Regions from separate parts of the Streptomyces sp. NPDC050433 genome, predicted to be linked through region 2. Evidence: riboswitches for the same ligand, from Rfam matches in the RefSeq annotation. Region 2 holds a riboswitch; each other region holds the start of a gene.
The links. A riboswitch is a leader RNA that binds a small molecule or an ion and turns the genes downstream of it on or off. The one in region 2 is predicted to bind cyclic di-AMP.
Positions count from the first base shown of each region.

Region 1: it holds a riboswitch for cyclic di-AMP, as region 2 does, so the genes downstream of both, ACIBLA_RS08930 (transglycosylase family protein) here and ACIBLA_RS00945 (NlpC/P60 family protein) in region 2, are expected to answer to the same signal.
Region 3: it holds a riboswitch for cyclic di-AMP, as region 2 does, so the genes downstream of both, ACIBLA_RS32545 (M23 family metallopeptidase) here and ACIBLA_RS00945 (NlpC/P60 family protein) in region 2, are expected to answer to the same signal.
Region 4: it holds a riboswitch for cyclic di-AMP, as region 2 does, so the genes downstream of both, ACIBLA_RS04910 (LysM peptidoglycan-binding domain-containing M23 family metallopeptidase) here and ACIBLA_RS00945 (NlpC/P60 family protein) in region 2, are expected to answer to the same signal.

Region 1 covers NZ_JBITIB010000005.1:210,535-214,884, forward strand. The annotation lists gene ACIBLA_RS08925 (transglycosylase family protein) at 5-931, shown strand; cyclic di-AMP (ydaO/yuaA leader) riboswitch at 1,189-1,365, shown strand; gene ACIBLA_RS08930 (transglycosylase family protein) at 1,369-2,055, shown strand; gene eno (phosphopyruvate hydratase) at 2,242-3,528, shown strand; gene ACIBLA_RS08940 (septum formation initiator family protein) at 3,682-4,155, shown strand; gene ACIBLA_RS08945 (DUF501 domain-containing protein) at 4,179-4,350, shown strand, end outside.
Region 2 covers NZ_JBITIB010000001.1:182,875-187,224, reverse strand. The annotation lists gene pcrA (DNA helicase PcrA) at 1-859, opposite strand, end outside; cyclic di-AMP (ydaO/yuaA leader) riboswitch at 1,053-1,215, shown strand; gene ACIBLA_RS00945 (NlpC/P60 family protein) at 1,214-2,395, shown strand; gene ACIBLA_RS00940 (WD40 repeat domain-containing protein) at 2,371-3,792, opposite strand; gene ACIBLA_RS00935 (NlpC/P60 family protein) at 4,073-4,350, shown strand, end outside.
Region 3 covers NZ_JBITIB010000036.1:15,779-20,128, forward strand. The annotation lists gene trmB (tRNA (guanosine(46)-N7)-methyltransferase TrmB) at 1-238, shown strand, start outside; gene ACIBLA_RS32540 (PrsW family intramembrane metalloprotease) at 384-1,646, shown strand; gene ACIBLA_RS32545 (M23 family metallopeptidase) at 1,684-2,748, opposite strand; cyclic di-AMP (ydaO/yuaA leader) riboswitch at 2,760-2,914, opposite strand; gene ACIBLA_RS32550 (PP2C family protein-serine/threonine phosphatase) at 3,233-4,321, opposite strand.
Region 4 covers NZ_JBITIB010000002.1:495,921-500,270, forward strand. The annotation lists gene ACIBLA_RS04890 (aspartate aminotransferase family protein) at 1-919, shown strand, start outside; gene ACIBLA_RS04895 (helix-turn-helix domain-containing protein) at 998-1,648, shown strand; gene ACIBLA_RS04900 (DUF6126 family protein) at 1,702-1,884, shown strand; gene ACIBLA_RS04905 (tyrosine-protein phosphatase) at 1,921-2,724, opposite strand; cyclic di-AMP (ydaO/yuaA leader) riboswitch at 3,144-3,303, shown strand; gene ACIBLA_RS04910 (LysM peptidoglycan-binding domain-containing M23 family metallopeptidase) at 3,307-4,218, shown strand.

The DNA of each region.
Region 1 (4,350 bases), on a different contig from region 2:
CCGCATGCGCTCCGGGAATGGCCGGCACCGTCGGCCCCGTCAGGCTCCTGCCCTCGTCGTCGCGGCAGGGGTGACAGGCTCGGCGATCGCCATCCCGTTGCTCGGCGCGACCGGCGCGAGTGCGGCCGACGCCTCCACCTGGGACCGCGTCGCCGAGTGCGAGAGCGGCGGCATGTGGAGCGCCGACCTCGGCAACGGGTACTACGGCGGGCTCCAGATCTCGCAGGAGACCTGGGACGACTTCGGCGGTACGGCGTACGCCCCCACCGCCGACCAGGCCAGCCGCAGCCAGCAGATCGCCGTGGCCGAGAAGATCCTCGCCGAGCAGGGGCCGAGCGCGTGGCCGACCTGTGCGCTGGTGACCGGGCTCACGGCGGAGAAGGGCGGGGACGCGGATACGGACGCGGATACGGCTCCGGACAGCGAGGCCACCGAGACGCCCGACGAGTCCGAGCCCAGCGAAGAGGCCGTGCTGCCTCCGGCTCCCGAGTCGACTCCGTCGTCCGGGCAGTTCGGCCGCGACTCCGCCTCCGGCGCCGACAAGCCGAGCGCGAAGCCCAGTACCGAGCCCAGCACGGGACAGGGCAAGCACCGTGGCGAACCGGCCCCCGAGTCGAGCGGGTCGGCCGACACCGGCACCGGCGCCGAGGCCTCGGACGGATCGGCCGAAGCAGGCAAGTCGGGTGAGTCTGACGAAGCCCGCGAAAGTGGCCGCCATGCCTCACGAGGTGACGGTTCGACGCGCGACGGCGACGCCGACGACGGCTCGTACACCGTCCGCACCGGTGACAATCTCTGGGCCATCGCGGACGAGCAGAAGGTGGAGGGCGGCTGGCCCGCGCTCTACGAGGCGAACCGCGAGGTCGTAGGCTCCGACGCCGACCTCATCCTGCCGGGCCAGAGCCTCGATCTGACCGTGAAGCAGGGGTAGTTAAGCCGCCTATGTCCGGACCTGCGTAAGTGAGACAAGGGTCTCTTCGACCCAACTGGCGCCGCCGGACGGCCAACTCGCCCCGCTCTCGCCCGACCTGCGTAAACAGAGGTTTCCTCGGGGCGAGATGGGCGAATCATCCCGGATGTTCCTCCTTTGAACATCCGGGATGTCTGTGTTTACGGTCTTAACCGCTCGCACCGCGGGCACCGTCGACCGTCACGCCGAATCCTGCCGTCGGTCGGGGGGAGTAGTCGTCGCGTCAAGCGCCGAAGGCAGGAGCGGGGGACCCAAAGGTAAGTGCCGGTCACGACGGCCGGCTCGGGGTGCAGCCGTGTGCAGGGGGACGTGAAGGCGTTCTCGGGTCGCACGGCCGGGCAACTCACTTGGCCCGAACCCGACAGCTCACCTCGCAGGCGTCGGTGAGGAGATCTCGCATGCTGTTTTCCAGCGCGTCCGGCAAGGGCAAGCACCGCCGTCCGTCCAAGGCCGCCCGTTACGCCACGCTCGCCGGCATCACCGGTGCCGCCGTCGCGGCCCCGCTGATCGGCGCCACCTCCGCCTCCGCGGCCACCACCGCCGAGTGGGACGCCGTCGCCCAGTGCGAGTCCGGCGGCAACTGGTCGATCAACACCGGCAACGGCTACTTCGGCGGTCTCCAGTTCTCCGCCTCCACCTGGGCCGCGTACGGCGGCAACGCCTTCGCCTCCAGCGCCGACCAGGCCTCGAAGTCCCAGCAGATACAGATCGCCGAGAAGGTCCTGGCCGGCCAGGGCAAGGGTGCCTGGCCGAGCTGTGGCGTGGGCCTGTCCAACGCCGCGAACGACGCCGGTTCGGCCGACGACGCCCCGAAGGCCGCCCCGGAGCAGTCCGCGCCGAAGGCCGCCCCGAAGAAGCAGGCCGCCCCGCGCGCCGAGCAGGAGCAGCCCGCCTCCCGCACCGAGACCCGCGGCCCGGTCAAGAAGGGCGACGGCGAGTACAAGGTCAAGGCCGGCGACACCCTCTCCGGGATCGCCGAGACCAAGAAGGTCGAAGGCGGCTGGAAGAAGCTCTTCGAGCTGAACAAGGACATCGTCGAGGACGCCGACGAGATCTTCCCGGGCCAGCAGCTGCACCTGAGCTGACCCTTCCCCACCTAGGTCCGCCCGGCCCACCGGACCGAATGCTCGGACATTCATGGCTGAACGGGCATTCAGGACTCTTTTCGTCCCAGCGGGCGGGCATCTGCCGACCGCCGACCGGGAGCCGGTTAGGCTCATGCCGCAAGGCCAATGAGACCCTGCACTCCACGCGTCACATCCCAGAAGGAGATGCTCGTGCCGTCCATCGACGTCGTCGTAGCCAGGGAAATCCTTGACTCCCGAGGCAACCCAACGGTCGAGGTCGAGGTCGGCCTCGACGACGGCAGCACCGGCCGTGCTGCTGTCCCCTCCGGTGCGTCCACCGGTGCGTTCGAGGCCCTTGAGCTCCGCGACGGTGACCAGAACCGCTACCAGGGCAAGGGAGTCGAGAAGGCGGTCCTCGCCGTCATCGAGCAGATCGGCCCGGAGCTGGTCGGTTACGACGCCACCGAGCAGCGCCTGATCGACCAGGCGATGTTCGACCTGGACGCCACGCCCGACAAGTCCTCGCTCGGCGCCAACGCCATCCTCGGTGTCTCCCTGGCCGTGGCGCACGCCGCCTCCGAGGCTTCGGATCTGCCGCTGTTCCGCTACCTCGGCGGCCCGAACGCGCACCTGCTGCCCGTCCCGATGATGAACATCCTCAACGGCGGTTCGCACGCCGACTCCAACGTGGACATCCAGGAGTTCATGATCGCGCCGATCGGCGCCGAGTCGTTCTCCGAGGCCCTGCGCTGGGGTGCCGAGGTCTACCACACGCTGAAGAAGGTCCTGAAGGAGAAGGGGCTCTCCACCGGCCTCGGCGACGAGGGCGGCTTCGCGCCGAACCTGGAGTCCAACCGCGCCGCGCTCGACCTGATCCTGGTGGCCATCAAGGAAGCCGGTTACGCGCCGGGCAAGGACATCGCGCTCGCGCTCGACGTGGCGGCCTCCGAGTTCTACAAGGACGGCTCCTACGAGTTCGAGGGCAAGTCCCGCTCGGCCGCCGAGATGACCGAGTACTACGAGGAGCTTGTCGCCTCGTACCCGCTGGTCTCCATCGAGGACCCGCTCTTCGAGGACGACTGGGCCGGCTGGAAGGTCCTCCACGACAAGCTGGGCTCCAAGGTCCAGATCGTCGGCGACGACCTCTTCGTCACCAACCCCGAGCGCCTGGCCCGTGGCATCGAGGAGGGCTCGGCCAACGCCCTTCTGGTCAAGGTCAACCAGATCGGTTCGCTGACCGAGACCCTGGACGCCGTGGAGCTGGCGCAGCGCAGCGGCTTCAAGTGCATGATGTCGCACCGCTCCGGCGAGACCGAGGACGTCACGATCGCCGACCTGGCCGTCGCCACCAACTGCGGCCAGATCAAGACCGGCGCCCCGGCCCGCTCCGAGCGCGTCGCCAAGTACAACCAGCTGCTGCGCATCGAGGAGATCCTGGACGACGCGGCGGTGTACGCGGGCCGCAGCGCGTTCCCCCGCTTCAAGGACTGACCAGGCGGGCCACCACCGGCCATCCGTCCGCCCGTCGTACGGCCGTCCCCGGCCACGGTCCCGTACCGTGTCCGGGGACGTACGCGCGTACAGAGGCAGTACGGCGGTACAGAGGTACGAGGGGTTCGCGACACCCCCCAGGGAGGCGGGACCATGGCCGCGAACAGGGACCGGTTCTCCACCGCGACCAAGATCAGGATTCTGGGCGAGCAGACCGCCGCCCGCGTCTACCGCTCGCAGACCCGCAGGCAGGCCCGCCGCTCCCGGCTCACCGGACGCGCGGCCTTCCTCGTGCTCGTCGTCTGCTCGCTGATCGTCGCGCTCGCCTACCCGATGCGGCAGTACGTGTCGCAGCGCGGCGACATCGCGAAGCAGGAGCAGTTGACGCGCGAGGCGGCGCAGCGGGTCGAGGAACTGCGTGACGAGAAGGCCCGCCTCCAGGACGACGCGTACATCCAGCGCCTCGCGCGCGAGCATCTGCACTACGTGATGCCGGGGGAGACCGGCTACATCATGGCCGACCCCAGGGCCGCCGACGAACGCCGCACCGATGAGGGCGCGGCCGACCGGCCCTGGTACTCCAATCTCCTGGACGGCGTCGACAGCGCCGACCGGGCGGACAGATAGACACCGAGGAAACCGACGCAGGTATGCAAACGCCCCCTCCGCAGACCGAACGCACCGAACCGACCGAGGCGGACGTCGACGCGTTCAGACAACAGCTCGGCCGCCCCCCGCGCGGTCTGCGCGCCATCGCGCACCGCTGCCCCTGCGGGCAGCCCGATGTGGTGGAGACCGCCCCGCGCCTCCCGGACGGCACGC
Region 2 (4,350 bases):
CCACCAGCACATGGCGGAAGCGGCGGCGGTAGTGCTCGGCGACGTCCCCGAACGCCTGGAGCAGATGGACCGTCGTCATGATGATGTCGTCGAAGTCCAGGGCGTTGGCCTCGCGCAGCCTCGCCTGATACATCCGGTACGCCTCGGCCAGCGTCTTCTCGAAGGGGTCCGTGGCCTGACCGGCGAAGGTCTCCTCGTCGATCAGCTCGTTCTTCAGATTCGAGATCTTCGCGCTGAACGACTTCGGGGGGTGCCGCTTGGGGTCGAGGTCCAGATCGCGGCAGACCAGGGCCATGAGCCGCTTGGAGTCGGCCGCGTCGTAGATCGAGAACGAGGACGTGAAGCCGAGCCGCTTCGACTCGCGGCGCAGGATCCGCACACAGGCGCTGTGGAACGTCATCACCCACATGGCGTTCGCGCGCGGTCCGACGAGCTGCTCGACGCGCTCCTTCATCTCGCCCGCGGCCTTGTTGGTGAACGTGATCGCCAGTATTTCGCCCGGATGCACGCTGCGGGTCGCCAGCAGATGGGCGATCCGGTGGGTCAGCACGCGAGTCTTGCCCGAACCGGCGCCGGCCACGATGAGCAGCGGCGATCCGGTGTGCACGACGGCGGCGCGCTGCTCCTCGTTCAGCCCCTCCAGCAGCGCCGCCGGGTCCACGACCGTGCGCGGGGCACCGTCGCGGTGATACGGATCCCTGGGCGGGGGCACGTCGAACTTCCCTCCGAAGAGATCGTCGGGCACCTGTTCCGGAGCGGTGTCGTCGGGGTCCGGAGCGGTGTCCTCGGGTGGCGGCGGGGGCTCCTCGGCCGAGGGCTGGAGGTCCGCCAGGAAGCTGTCGTCAAAGAGGCTGCTCATCGCTTCCTGAGTCTAGGGTGCCGCACTGACAGCCCGCCGCCACATGGCCTCGCGGGGGGTGCGCGCGACCGTTCGCGAGAAAGGTCACGAAAATGTATCGGGCATATCGGCCATCATCCTTCACAGCAGCACCACAGATTGGCTAGCGTGCCTGCCGAGGCGGTCCGTACTCCATCGGCGATCAGCGCCGGGCGGGCGGCCTGCGCCGAATCCGGGCTTCCGTGAAGGGAGTTCGGAACCGGGGACCCACCACGTTCGACCGGGGTGAATCGGGCCGTAGTCCCAGGCCCGTAGGGCAGCCTTCCGTTCCGCCCGAACCCGACAGCTAACCCGGTAGGCGGTCCACGGAAGGAGATGTCGGCCTTGGCGTCGCATCGCAAAACGCGCACCCGCACCGGGGTGCGCGCGCACACACCGGCCGTCGGTTTCACGACGGCCGCGCTCGCGTCCGTCACGCTGCTCTCGACGCAGAGCGCCACCGCCGCGCCGGCCGAGCCCAAGCCCTCGGTGGAAGAGGTGCAGAAGAAGGTCGACGACCTGTACCGGCAGGCCGGTACGGCGACGCAGCAGTACAACAAGGCGAAGGAAGCGACCGAAAAGCAGCGCAAGTCGGTCGAGCAGGTCCTGGACGACGTCGCCAAGAGCGCCGACAAGGTGAACGAGGCGCGGCGCTCCCTCGGTACGTATGCGGCGGCGCAGTACCGCGCGGGCGCGGTCGGTCCCACGGCCGCCCTGATGTTCGCCGACAGCCCGGAGTCGTACTTCGAGCAGACCCAGCTGATGAGCCGGCTGACCGAGCGCCAGCAGGAGGCGGTCGAGGACTTCCAGAGGGAGCAGCGGTCGGCGGCCAAGCAGCGCGCCAAGGCGACGAAGAGCCTGGAGACGCTCACGGAGTCGCAGGCCTCGCTCAAGCTGGGCAAGCAGAAGGTCCAGAACAAGCTCGCGGAGGCGCGCTCGCTGCTGGCGGAGCTGACGGCCGAGGAGAAGGCGCGACTCGCCGAGCTGGAGCGGAAGAAGGAGGAGGAGGCGCGCCGCAAGGCGGCGGCGAAGGCCAAGGAAGAGGCCGAGGCGGCGGCGGAGCGCAAGCGCCAGGAGGAGGCGGCGCGGCAGGAAGAGCAGCAGCAGCCCTCCACCGGCGGTGGCTCGGACCCGGGCACCGGTTCGGGCGACACGGACGGTACGTACGCGGCCAAGGCCGAGAAGGTCCTCGCCTTCGCCCGCGCCCAGATCGGCAAGCCGTACGTGTGGGGCGCCACCGGCCCCAGCTCGTACGACTGCTCGGGGCTGACGGCCGCCGCCTGGAAGGAGGCGGGCGTGCAGCTGCCGCGTACGACCTGGGACCAGGTGAAGGTCGGCACGCGCGTCGCCACCGCGGACCTGCTCCCCGGCGACCTGGTGTTCTTCTACGACGACATCAGCCACGTCGGCATCTACATCGGCGACGGCAAGATGATCCACGCGCCGAAGCCGGGCACGAACGTGCGCGAGGAGTCGATCTACTACATGCCGATCTACGGGAGCGTGCGCCCGGCCTGATCAGCGGCCGGGTCCATGGCGTCGAGGAACCAGACGTCGATCGGGTCCATCTCGTCCTGTTCGGCGCCCCCGACGGTGATCAGGGCGCGGCCGTCGGGGGTGAAGGCGGCGATGCTCGGTCCGGACGACAACCGCAGGACGCGGCCGTCGTCGCCGAACAGGACATCCCCGTCGTCCGACGACATGAACGCGAGCGGCCCCTTCGCGGTCCACACCGCCCGCGCGGTGATGACCGACATCGGGTCGGTGGCGATCATGCCGTCGGGCGCCCGGTCCGCACGTATCAGCTCACCCGCCGTGAGGGTCGGTGCCGATGCCGCCTGTCGCAACAGGGACAGGGAGCACACCGCCGGGTCGTCCTTGCCGTCCGCCCCGACGGCGAGGAGCCCGGTGCCGTCCGGTGCCATGGTCAGCGCGTGGATCGCGGCCAGCCCGGTGTCCGCGTCGGCGAGCACCGCGCCGCTGTCCACGTCGCGTACCACCAGCCGGCTGCCGTGGGCGTGCGCCAGCAGCCGCCCGGCCGCGTCCAGGGCGACAGGGCCCTCGCCCTCCCACCGCGCGCCGCCCGGGTCGGGCGCCAGGACCTTCCCGGTCCGCGCGTCCAGAACGGCCACGGGGCCGCCGCGCAGCCGCCCCACGGCTACCCTCCGGCCGTCCGCGTCGAACGCGAACCGCACCGGGACGTCGATACCCACGAGGTCGTCCTCTTCCCCTTCACCCTCGTCGTCGCCGTCTCCGCCGTCGTCGGCCTCCCCGTCCGGCCATATCTCCGCGGGGTCGAGCGACCACAGCGGCTCCCCGGCGGACGACCAGGCGTGCCAGCGGCACTCCACCGAGGCGGCCACGGTCGCGCCGTCCGGGGAGAGCTGGATGTCGAGCGGGTTGTCGTGATAGTCGGCGCCGCTGAGAAGCATGGTCAGCGGCGCGCTCGCGACCGTGCTCCAGCCGACGACGTCTCCTCCGTTGTGATGCCACTCGGCCACGGCGCCGAACACCACCCGGCGCAGGTCGGACGGGGCCGCCACCGCGATGGCGCCGTAGGGGAAGGCCGCGCCGTCGGCCGGCTCATCGCCGTCCGCCGCCTCATCCGCCGCCTCGTTCGCTTCCTCATACTCGTCCCGGTCCGCGTCGGGCTCCGCCGGCACCCGCGCCCACTCCACGTCGACCAGCCGGCCGAGCCTGCGCGTCCCCGCCAGCGCGTGATACGGCCGGGTCCCACCCGCCAGCAACTCGTCCCACCAGCGGTCCGGCATCGGCCGCCGCTCCGGCGGCCAGCTCCGCAGAGCCGTCGCGGCGGCGGCCAGCTCCGTCTCGTCCAGCGCTTCGAGCAGCGGGCAGAGCTGCTCCCAAAGCGAGGTGGAACAGGGCCCCTTCAGCATTTCCCCCAGAGTGGTCATGAGAGAGAACCTACTCGGGACCACTGACAATCCGGCCTGCCCCGGACCTCCCCGTACCACCGCTTCCCCGCCCCGTGTGCCGGTGTCGCCGGATCGGTCAAGTCCTTCCGAAACCGGCGAAGTTGCCGCGCCCCCGTCGGCCACAATCCGTCACCGAGCCATCGGCTCCGGGCAATAGCGGGCAGGCCGACGCGCCTCTGTGACCTCCGCGCCTACCGTCCTCCACGACAGCCGGAACGAAGAAGAACGCAGAAGAACGAAGAAGGATGTGGACGCCCTCGTGGCAGCGCACCGTCGAACCCGATCCAAGTACCGCCCGTTCAGCGGCCCCTACAGCCGTACGGCGGCCACTCTCGCCCTCGCCGGGGCCGCGTCGGCGACCGGCGTCGAAGGGCCGGCACACGCCGAACCGCAACTCACCGCGGCCCAGGTGAAGGCGAAGGTCGACAGGCTCTACCACGAGGCGGAGGCCGCCACCGAGAAGTACAACGGCGCCAAGGAGAAGGCGGCCGACGCACGCGCCAAGCTGGACACACTGCGCGACGAGGCCGCCCGCCG
Region 3 (4,350 bases), on a different contig from region 2:
CCGGCTGAAGCCCGGTGCCGTGCTGCACTGCGCGACCGACTGGGAGCCGTACGCCGAGCAGATGCTCGACGTACTGACCGCGCACCCCGCCTTCGAGAACACCGCCCCCGATGGCGGCTACGCGCCACGGCCCGAATTCCGGCCGCTCACGCGGTTCGAGGGCCAGGGTCTGGACAAGGGGCATGCCGTACGTGACCTGGTCTTCCGCCGCGTCGCGGACGGCGTACCGGCCGGGTAGCACGGTGGCCGGGACGGGGCAGGCGCCATCGCGCGGTGTCAGTGGTGCTCGTTAGGGTCATCAGGTGTCCGAAGCGTCCCGACCACCCCCGCAGCACCCCCACCCGGCGATCCCCGGAGCCGAGCAGCAACAGCAGCTCGGTGACATGTGGGCCGCCGTGCCCGAGCGTTCCCGCTGGCGGTACCTGCCGCAGCGCCCGTTCTGGCGGCGCCCGGCCGTGCGCGCGGGCGCGGTGGTCATCCTGCTCACGCTCTGCGGTCTGCTGATCCTCGCCCTCGTACGGGAACAGACCGGCACCCAGGGCTTCCTCGTCGGTCTCGGTCTGGCGGTCCTGCCCGTGCCGCTGCTGATGGCGGCCTTCCGCTGGCTGGACCGGGTCGAGCCGGGGCCCTGGCGGAATCTGCTCTTCTCCTTCGCCTGGGGCGCCTGCGCCGCCGCCCTCGTGGCGATCACGGCGAACTCCTTCGCGACCCAGTGGATAGCCACCGCCACCGCCGACCCCGCCGGTGCGGAGTCACTGGGGGCCACGGTGGTCGCGCCGATCGTCGAGGAGAGCGCGAAGGCCGCCGCGATCCTGCTGATCTTCCTCTTCCGGCGGCGGTCCTTCACCGGTCTCGTCGACGGAGTCGTCGTGGCCGGCTTCACCGCGACCGGCTTCGCCTTCACCGAGAACATCCTCTATCTCGGCAGCGCCTTCGGTGAGGACCAGCAGATCGGCAACTCGGGCCTCGCGTCGGTGACCGCGGCGACCTTCTTCGTACGGGTGGTGATGTCGCCGTTCGCGCATCCCCTCTTCACGGTCCTGACGGGCATCGGCTTCGGCATGGCCGCCCTCGCCACCCGCCGCCAGCGCGTGCGCCGTTGGCTGCTGCCGGTGCTCGGCCTCGTGCTGGCCATGGGCGTGCACGCGCTGTGGAACGGCTCCACGTCGCTGTTCGGCCCGTACGGCTTCTACGCGGTGTACGCGGCCTTCATGCTCCCCGCCTTCGCCCTGCTGACCTGGCTGGCGATATGGAGCCGACAGCGCGAACTGCGCACGGTCGCGGACGAGTTGCCCGCGTACGCGGCGGCCGGCTGGCTCGCGGAGACCGAACCGCTCGCGCTGTCCTCGATGCGGGCGCGCTCGATGGCACGCGACATGGCGGGCCGTACGTACGGGCCGTCGGCGGCCCGCGCGGTCGGCGAGTACCAGGCGTTCGCGACCGCTCTGGCGTTCCTGCGCCACCGGGCGGGGCGCGGCACCGCGGGCCCGGACTTCGTCGAGCGCGAGCAGGAGTTGCTGCACCACCTGTGGCAGCGCCGGGAAATGGCGTCGCCCGCGCTGGCGTACGCGGCGCGGGCGACGGGGCGGGTGTGGACGCCGCCGCCGTACATCGACTACGGCGGCTACAACCCGTATCGGAGCTAGAGAGCCGGAGAGTTCAGGGCGGGATTCATGACGGGCTTCAGGGCGTGAGGCCCTTGCTGCGCAGCCAGCTCATCGGGTCGATCCCGCTGCCGCCCGCGGTGTGGACCTCCAGGTGCAGGTGCGCGCCGGTGACATTGCCGGTGGCTCCCACGCGCCCGACGGTCTCGCCGGTGGTGACCTTCTGGCCGACGCCGACGGTCATCGAGGACAGGTGGGCGTACCAGATCTCCGTACCGTCCTCCAGCTCCAGCACCACGCGGTAGCCGTACGACCCCGACCAGCCCGCCGACTTGACGGTGCCGCTGTGAACGGCCTTGGTGGGCGTGCCCGCCGACGCGGCGAAGTCCAGGCCGGTGTGCTGGCCGGAGGACCACATGGAGCCGGCCTGGCCGTAGGTGGAGGTGAGCGTGTACGAGGAGGTGGGGAGCGAGAAGCTGGCGGCCAGCTTCTCCAGGCGCTCCTGCTCGGCCTTGGCCTCGGCCGCTTCCTTCGCCTTGCGCCTCTCCTCGGCGGCCTTCGCCTCGGCCTCGGTCTGCTGCTTCTTGGCCTCCGCCGCGGCCTTCTGAGCGGCGGCGGCCTCGACGCTCGCCTTCTGGGCCGCGTCGGCCTCGGCCTGCTGCTGCTCCGCCTGCTGGAGGATGCGGGCGCGCAGCGCCTCGCCGGAGTCGGTGGTGCCCTGCTGCGCGTCGGCGGCGGTGAGGCCCGCCGTGGTCAGCGGGGAGGGTGTCTCGTCGCTCTTCTTGTCGCCGCCGGACATGAAAGACCCGACGCCGGGAAGGGACTTGGCGTCGGGGAGATTGTCCGAGATCGAGTCGGGAAGTGATATCGAGACCGCGGGCTTGTCCTGGGCGGAGGCGATGCCTCCCGCGCCGACCGCGGCGATGACGCCCACGCCGAGGACCGTGGAGCTGCGGGCGAGAGCGTTGCGCTGCTTGGCGACACGGTGCTTGCCGCGTACGGGACGGACGGACTCCGCGGTGGGATTCCACTCCTCCCAGTCCCTGTTCACCTCGCCGTCGGCTCGATCGGTGCCGTCGAACCGGCTTCCGGGGCCGAAATGGAGCGGGACTGAGGCTTCGGGGGCAGGCCTGTTGGACGCCACTGAGGCGCTCTCCTTTCCTTCCTTCTCGCCTACCGGGTTAGCTGACGGGTTCGGAGCAGGAAGGTCTCCTACGAGCGCTGCTCGCCGCACGAGGCAGCAAGTGACGCCCGATTCACCCCAATTGGTGGTTCCCCGGTTTCCTTGCGGAATTCGGCGCGTGCAGCACGGTGCCGTCTCTTTCGACGGCTGGGACAACCGCGCTGCGTTATCGAACGTTAATAGACGACCGGGGCTTATTCCAAGCTGTTCCGGGTGATCGTTAGCGATCGCGGCCCGGATCAACCAGGACACAAGCGGGCGGAGTCGGGCGAGTTGATCGCCCTTCGGACCGTGTGGGATCACACAGTCGACCTGACGGTGCGTCAAATGTTATGCGGAGTGATGCGCTTCAACTACGCAGCGTGGCGGGCGAGATGACGGCGCACCGCGCGGAGTCGCGCGGAGACCGCGCGGAGATAGTGAAAAGGCCGCGAGAAGACGGGATTCACGGCACGACCGGCATCGTCCGGCGCCGCTCCGGCTGCCTCTCGGTGGGCCGGGTGACGGCGAGCAGCGCCATGTCGTCCGTGGTGGCGCCGCCGGTGTGCAGCCGTACGTCCCCGACGACCGCCTCCAGCAGTTCGTCGGGGCCGGGGAAGATTCGTCCCGCGAGCCGTTCGCGCGGGTTGTAGAAGACGCCCGCCGCGTTGCGCGCCTCGGTGAGCCCGTCCGTGTAGAGGAGCAGCGTCGCCCCGGACAGGTAGGGCATCTCGTCGGCGCGGTCCGGCCAGGTCCCCAGCTCCCCCATCCCGAGCGGCAGCGCCGGTTCTGTGGTGGCCAGCACGGTCAGTCCGCCGTCGGGCGCGAGCAGCAGCGGCTCCGGGTGCCCGCGGTTGACCACGCGCACCGTGCCCGCGGCGTGCGGGATCTCGGCCAGTACGGCGGTGGTGAAGCCCTCGAACAGATCGATCCCGCTGCGCCGGGTGCCTTCGCGCGCCAGCGCCCGCTCCAGCCGCTGCGCGACCCCTTCGAGCGACCGCTCCTGCTCGGCGGCTTCCCGGAACGCGCCGATGATGACGGCCACGGTCTCGACGGCGCCCATCCCCTTGCCGCGGACATCGCCGACCACCAGCCGTACCCCGTGCTCCGTGTCCTGGACGGCGAACAGGTCACCGCCGATGAACGCGCCCTTCTCCGCGGCCTCGTACCGCGCGGCGATGTGCAGACCGCCTATCCGGGGGGCCGGCGTCGGCAGGACGGCGCGCTGGGCCGCCTCGGCGATGACCCGTGCCGAGGCCAGGCGCTCGCCGCTCCGGCGTACGACACCGTTGATGGCCAGCGCGAGGACGGAGACCGTGAAGACGGTCAGCAACTCGGTGATCGTCACGATCGCGGCCACCCTGTTGTTGTAGAAGTACAGCCCGATGATGGCGGCGATCGACACGATGCCGACGAGGAGGGTACGCGCGAACGAGAAAAACGGGGCTGCGACCAGCGGCGCCGCCGAGAAGAGCGGGGAAGCGGTGATGGCTGCCGGGGTCGATTGGTCCAGGATGATCGCCACCACGATGATCAGACCGGGCAGGATCTCCACGAACCGATTCGCCGGTCGGGCGGCGTGCC
Region 4 (4,350 bases), on a different contig from region 2:
CACCGGCTCGCTCTCCGTCAACGGCGAGGACGGCTTCCGCGACGGCTTCGCGCCGCTGCTCCCCGACACCGCGCTCGAGATCGGTGATCTCGACGCGCTGGAGCGGGAGTTGAAGCGAGGCGACGTCGCCGGGTTCGTCGTCGAACCGATCCAGGGCAAGGGCGTGAACGCGACACCGCCCGGCTTCCTGCGGGCCGCACAGGAGTTGCTGCGTCGGCACAAGGCGCTGCTCATCGCCGACGAGGTGCAGAGCGGGCTCGGCAGGACCGGCGACTTCTACGCGTACCAGCACGAGGAAGGCGTCGAGCCGGACCTGGTGTGTGTGGCGAAGGCGCTCTCCGGCGGCTATGTGCCGGTCGGCGCGACCCTCGGCAGGGACTGGATCTTCAAGAAGGTCTACTCCTCGATGGACCGGGTGCTGGTCCACTCGGCCAGCTTCGGATCCAACGCGCAGGCGATGGCGGCGGGCCTGGCCGTCCTGTCGGTGATCGAGGACGAGCAGATCGTCGCCAACGCCCGCGCGACCGGTGATCTGCTGCGGTCGCGGCTGGCCGCGCTGGTCGACCGGTACGAGCTGCTGAGCGAGGTGCGCGGCCGGGGGCTGATGATCGGCATCGAATTCGGGCGGCCGACGTCGATCGGGCTGCGGAGCCGATGGGCGATGCTCCAGGCGGCCCGGAAGGGTCTCTTCGCGCAGATGGTCGTGGTGCCGCTGCTCCAGAAGCACCGCATCCTCACGCAGGTCTCGGGGGACCACCTCGAAGTGATCAAACTGATTCCGCCGCTGACCATCGGTGAACCGGAGGTCGACCGCTTCATGACGGCCTTCACGGCCGTGATGGACGACGCGCACAGCGGCGGCGGGCTGATGTGGGACTTCGGCAGAACCCTGGTGAAGCAGGCCATCGCCAACCGGTGAGCGGGGAAGGCGCCGATGTCGGTTTGCCTCTGAGGCAAGGAATTTGCCTCAGAGGAAAATCACTGGCGCAATGGAGCCATGAACCACCCCGCAGCAGCCTCTGAGCACACGAGCCCCGAGCCCCACGCCACCGACGCCACGGCGGACGACCTGCCGGACGTCGCCCCCCGGCTGCGAGAACTGCGGCACGGCCGGGGCCTCACATTGGAGGCCGCCGCCGGCCGGGCCGGGCTCTCCCCGGCCCACCTCTCCCGGCTGGAGACCGGGCGGCGCCAGCCCTCACTGCCGATGCTGCTCGGTCTGGCCCGCGTCTACGGTACGACGGTCTCCGAGCTGCTCGGCGAGGAGCCGCCCGAGCGCGATCCCGTCATCCGAGCCGCGCGGGCGGAACCCGTGGAGGCCGACGGCTGGATCTACCGCCAGGCGGGCAGCTCGTCCGGCCGCGCGATGCAGCCGCTGCGGGTGACGGTGCCGTACGGGGCGCAGGGCGACCTCGTCCGCGTCCATCCGGGGGAGGAGTGGATCCATGTCCTTCAGGGGCGGCTGCGGCTGGGCCTCGGGGACGCCGTCCATGTGCTCGATCCGGGGGACAGCGCCCACTTCGACTCGACGACACCGCACCGCCTCGCGGCGGCCGGTCCCGGCGGCACCGAGTTGCTGTTCGTACACACCCTGCTGACCAGCCCGGTCGCCGAGCTGTGCCTGCCGGGCGGGGCCCACCGCCGCTGAGACGGCGTCAGCTCCGACCAGAACACCTCCACCAGATCAGAGAGGCCTTCGCCGTGCCCGAGAACCCACCCGAGCAGCGCCAGGAGCCGTCGCCCGAGGCGTCGCCCGCCGAGTCGGTCATGGATGAGGAGAGCAACTTCCCGCGCGGCCTCGCCCTCCGGCTGTTCATCTACCTGGTGGCCGGCCACGCGGTCGCCGGGTTCCTCTGGCTGCTCTTCGAGGCGGGCGCCAAGTGAGCCCGCCAAGTGAGCCCTGGTAGTCCCTCGTAGGTCCTAGCCTTCGTCCACGAGACGTGCCCGCAGCCGCTCGCGCGCCTCGTCCGTCAGCCCCAAGCCGTCCGCGAGATAGCGGTCGACGCTGCCCCACGTCTCCTCCATCGTCGTGAACGCCGTTTCGAGGTACGCGGCGCGCGCGTCGAAAAGCGGGGCCAGCAACTCCAGGACCTCCGGCGAAGTCCCCTCGGGCGACGGGTCGCCGCGGCGCACCAGGTACCTGCGGTGCGGGTCGTTGGACTTCAGATAGTCGGCCTCGATCGCGTCCCGCTCCACGCCCACGGCAAGCAGCGACACCGCGATGGAGAGCCCCGCCCTGTCCTTGCCCGCCGCGCAGTGCATCAGGGCGGGCAGGCTCTCCTCGGCCAGCGCGTGCAGCACCTGCCGGTGCTCGGCGGTGCGGTCCAGGATGATCGAACGGTACGAAGCGGACATCCGGGCCACGCCCTTGCCGTCCGCGAGGATCGACCGCAGCTGATCGAGATCGCCGTGGCGGACCATCTTCCAGAACTCGGTCCCGTCGGCCGGGTCGGTGAGCGGAATGTTCACATTGCGTACGCCGACCAGCTCCACGTCCAGGCCGTCGAGCTTCTGGTCGGCCGCGTTGCGGAAGTCGAAGACCGTGTGCAGCCCCAGCGACGTCAGGAACGCCGTGTCCTCGGGGGTGGCGTGCGCGAGGTGGCCGCTGCGGAAGAGTCGTCCGTACCGTACGAGCCGCCCGTCGACGGTCGGCAGACCGCCCACGTCGCGGAAGTTCCGGACACCGGCCAGCTCGGGCTCGGCCGGCGGGACCTGCTGCGGCACGTCGTGCGTCACGTGGGCTCCTCCGCGTTTGCGGTCGGCGCTGGTCGCCGACGCTGTCGCTGTCGCGCTCCGACTTTACGACATGGGGTCTTGCGGAAATGACCTCACGAATAGGGCTTCTGTCCGTATTGGGTGATTGTGTATAACGTGCCCTGATCGCAGGGGGGATGGGGGTAGATCGTCCTCGGTTGGTGAGCCAGATCATATCCGTGACGGTGTGTGGCGGCGTCCGGAAGGGGAATTGGGACGGCGCACGGAATTCGAAGATCCGTAATCCACGCAGGGTGACCGCTCGAGGCGGCCGATATTCGAGGGTGGATTGCCGAGGAATACCAACGGCTTGTACCGGTCGGCCCACCCGGATTACGGTCACCGCAATCCGAGCGGATCGCCGAATCCTGCCGCCGTTCGGAATCCGCATCCACCCAGCACTCATCCATGTGTGGCAGGAGCGGGGGACCCAGGTAGAACGCCGGTCCGGATATCCGGACGGCTTGGGGTGAAGTCGCGTCTCCGCGCGGCCGGGCATCTCCAGCCCGAACCCGACAGCTCACCTCGTAGGCGCCGGAGAAGGAAATCGCCATGCCCGCAAAGGGTAAGCACCGCCGTCCGAGGACCAACCCGATCACGCGCGGAATTGTCGCCGCCGGAGCGGGTGGCGCGGTCATCGCCATTCCGCTCATCGGTGCCACAGGCGCCCACGCCGCCGAGCAGACCGCCGCCGCCCCGTCCGCCGCGCACGCCGCTTCCGCCGCGCAGACGGCCCAGCAGGCCGCCGCCGCCAAGACCGTGAAGACGTACTCAGTCACCGCGGGCGACTACCTCGCCAAGATCGCCGAGACGCAGAAGGTCAGCGGCGGCTGGCAGAAGCTGTACGAGGACAACCGCGAGGCCGTCGGTGACGACCCGTCGCTGATCCATCCGGGCCTGAAGCTCACCATCGGCGCCAAGGCCACGGCGGACTCCGAGGGCAAGGCCGAGGCCACCCCGAAGAAGAAGGCCGCGCCCAAGAAGAAGGCCGCTCCCGCGAAGCCCGCCCCGAAGGCCGACACCACGGCGAACCAGCCGGCGGCGCAGAGCAACAGCTCCGGCTACACCGCCCCCGTCGACGGAGCGACCACCACCACCGCCTACCGCGCGGCCGGCGGCAGCTGGGCCAGCGGCTACCACACCGGCGTGGACTTCGCGGCCTCGTCGGGCACCACCGTCAAGGCGGTCGGCCCCGGCACCGTCGTCTCGGCCGGCTGGGCCGGGTCGTACGGCAACGAGGTCGTCATCCAGCACGAGGACGGCCAGTACTCGCAGTACGCCCACCTCTCCTCGCTCAGCGTCTCGGCGGGCCAGAGTGTCGGCGGCGGCGACCAGATCGGCCTCTCCGGTTCCACCGGCAATTCCACCGGTCCGCACCTGCACTTCGAGATCCGCACCGGTCCGAGTTACGGCTCCGACGTCGACCCGCTGGCGTACCTGCGCGAGCACGGCGTTTCTCTCTGAGCCCTTCGCAATAGGTCGTGGGGGGGGCCCCCGCGGGCCGCCCCCCACCGGATGAGGAATGAAGGCGGGGGGCAATTTTGAACGGGGGGGCCCGGGACCAAAACCCGGCCACAAATTTAAGCGGTGGGGGGC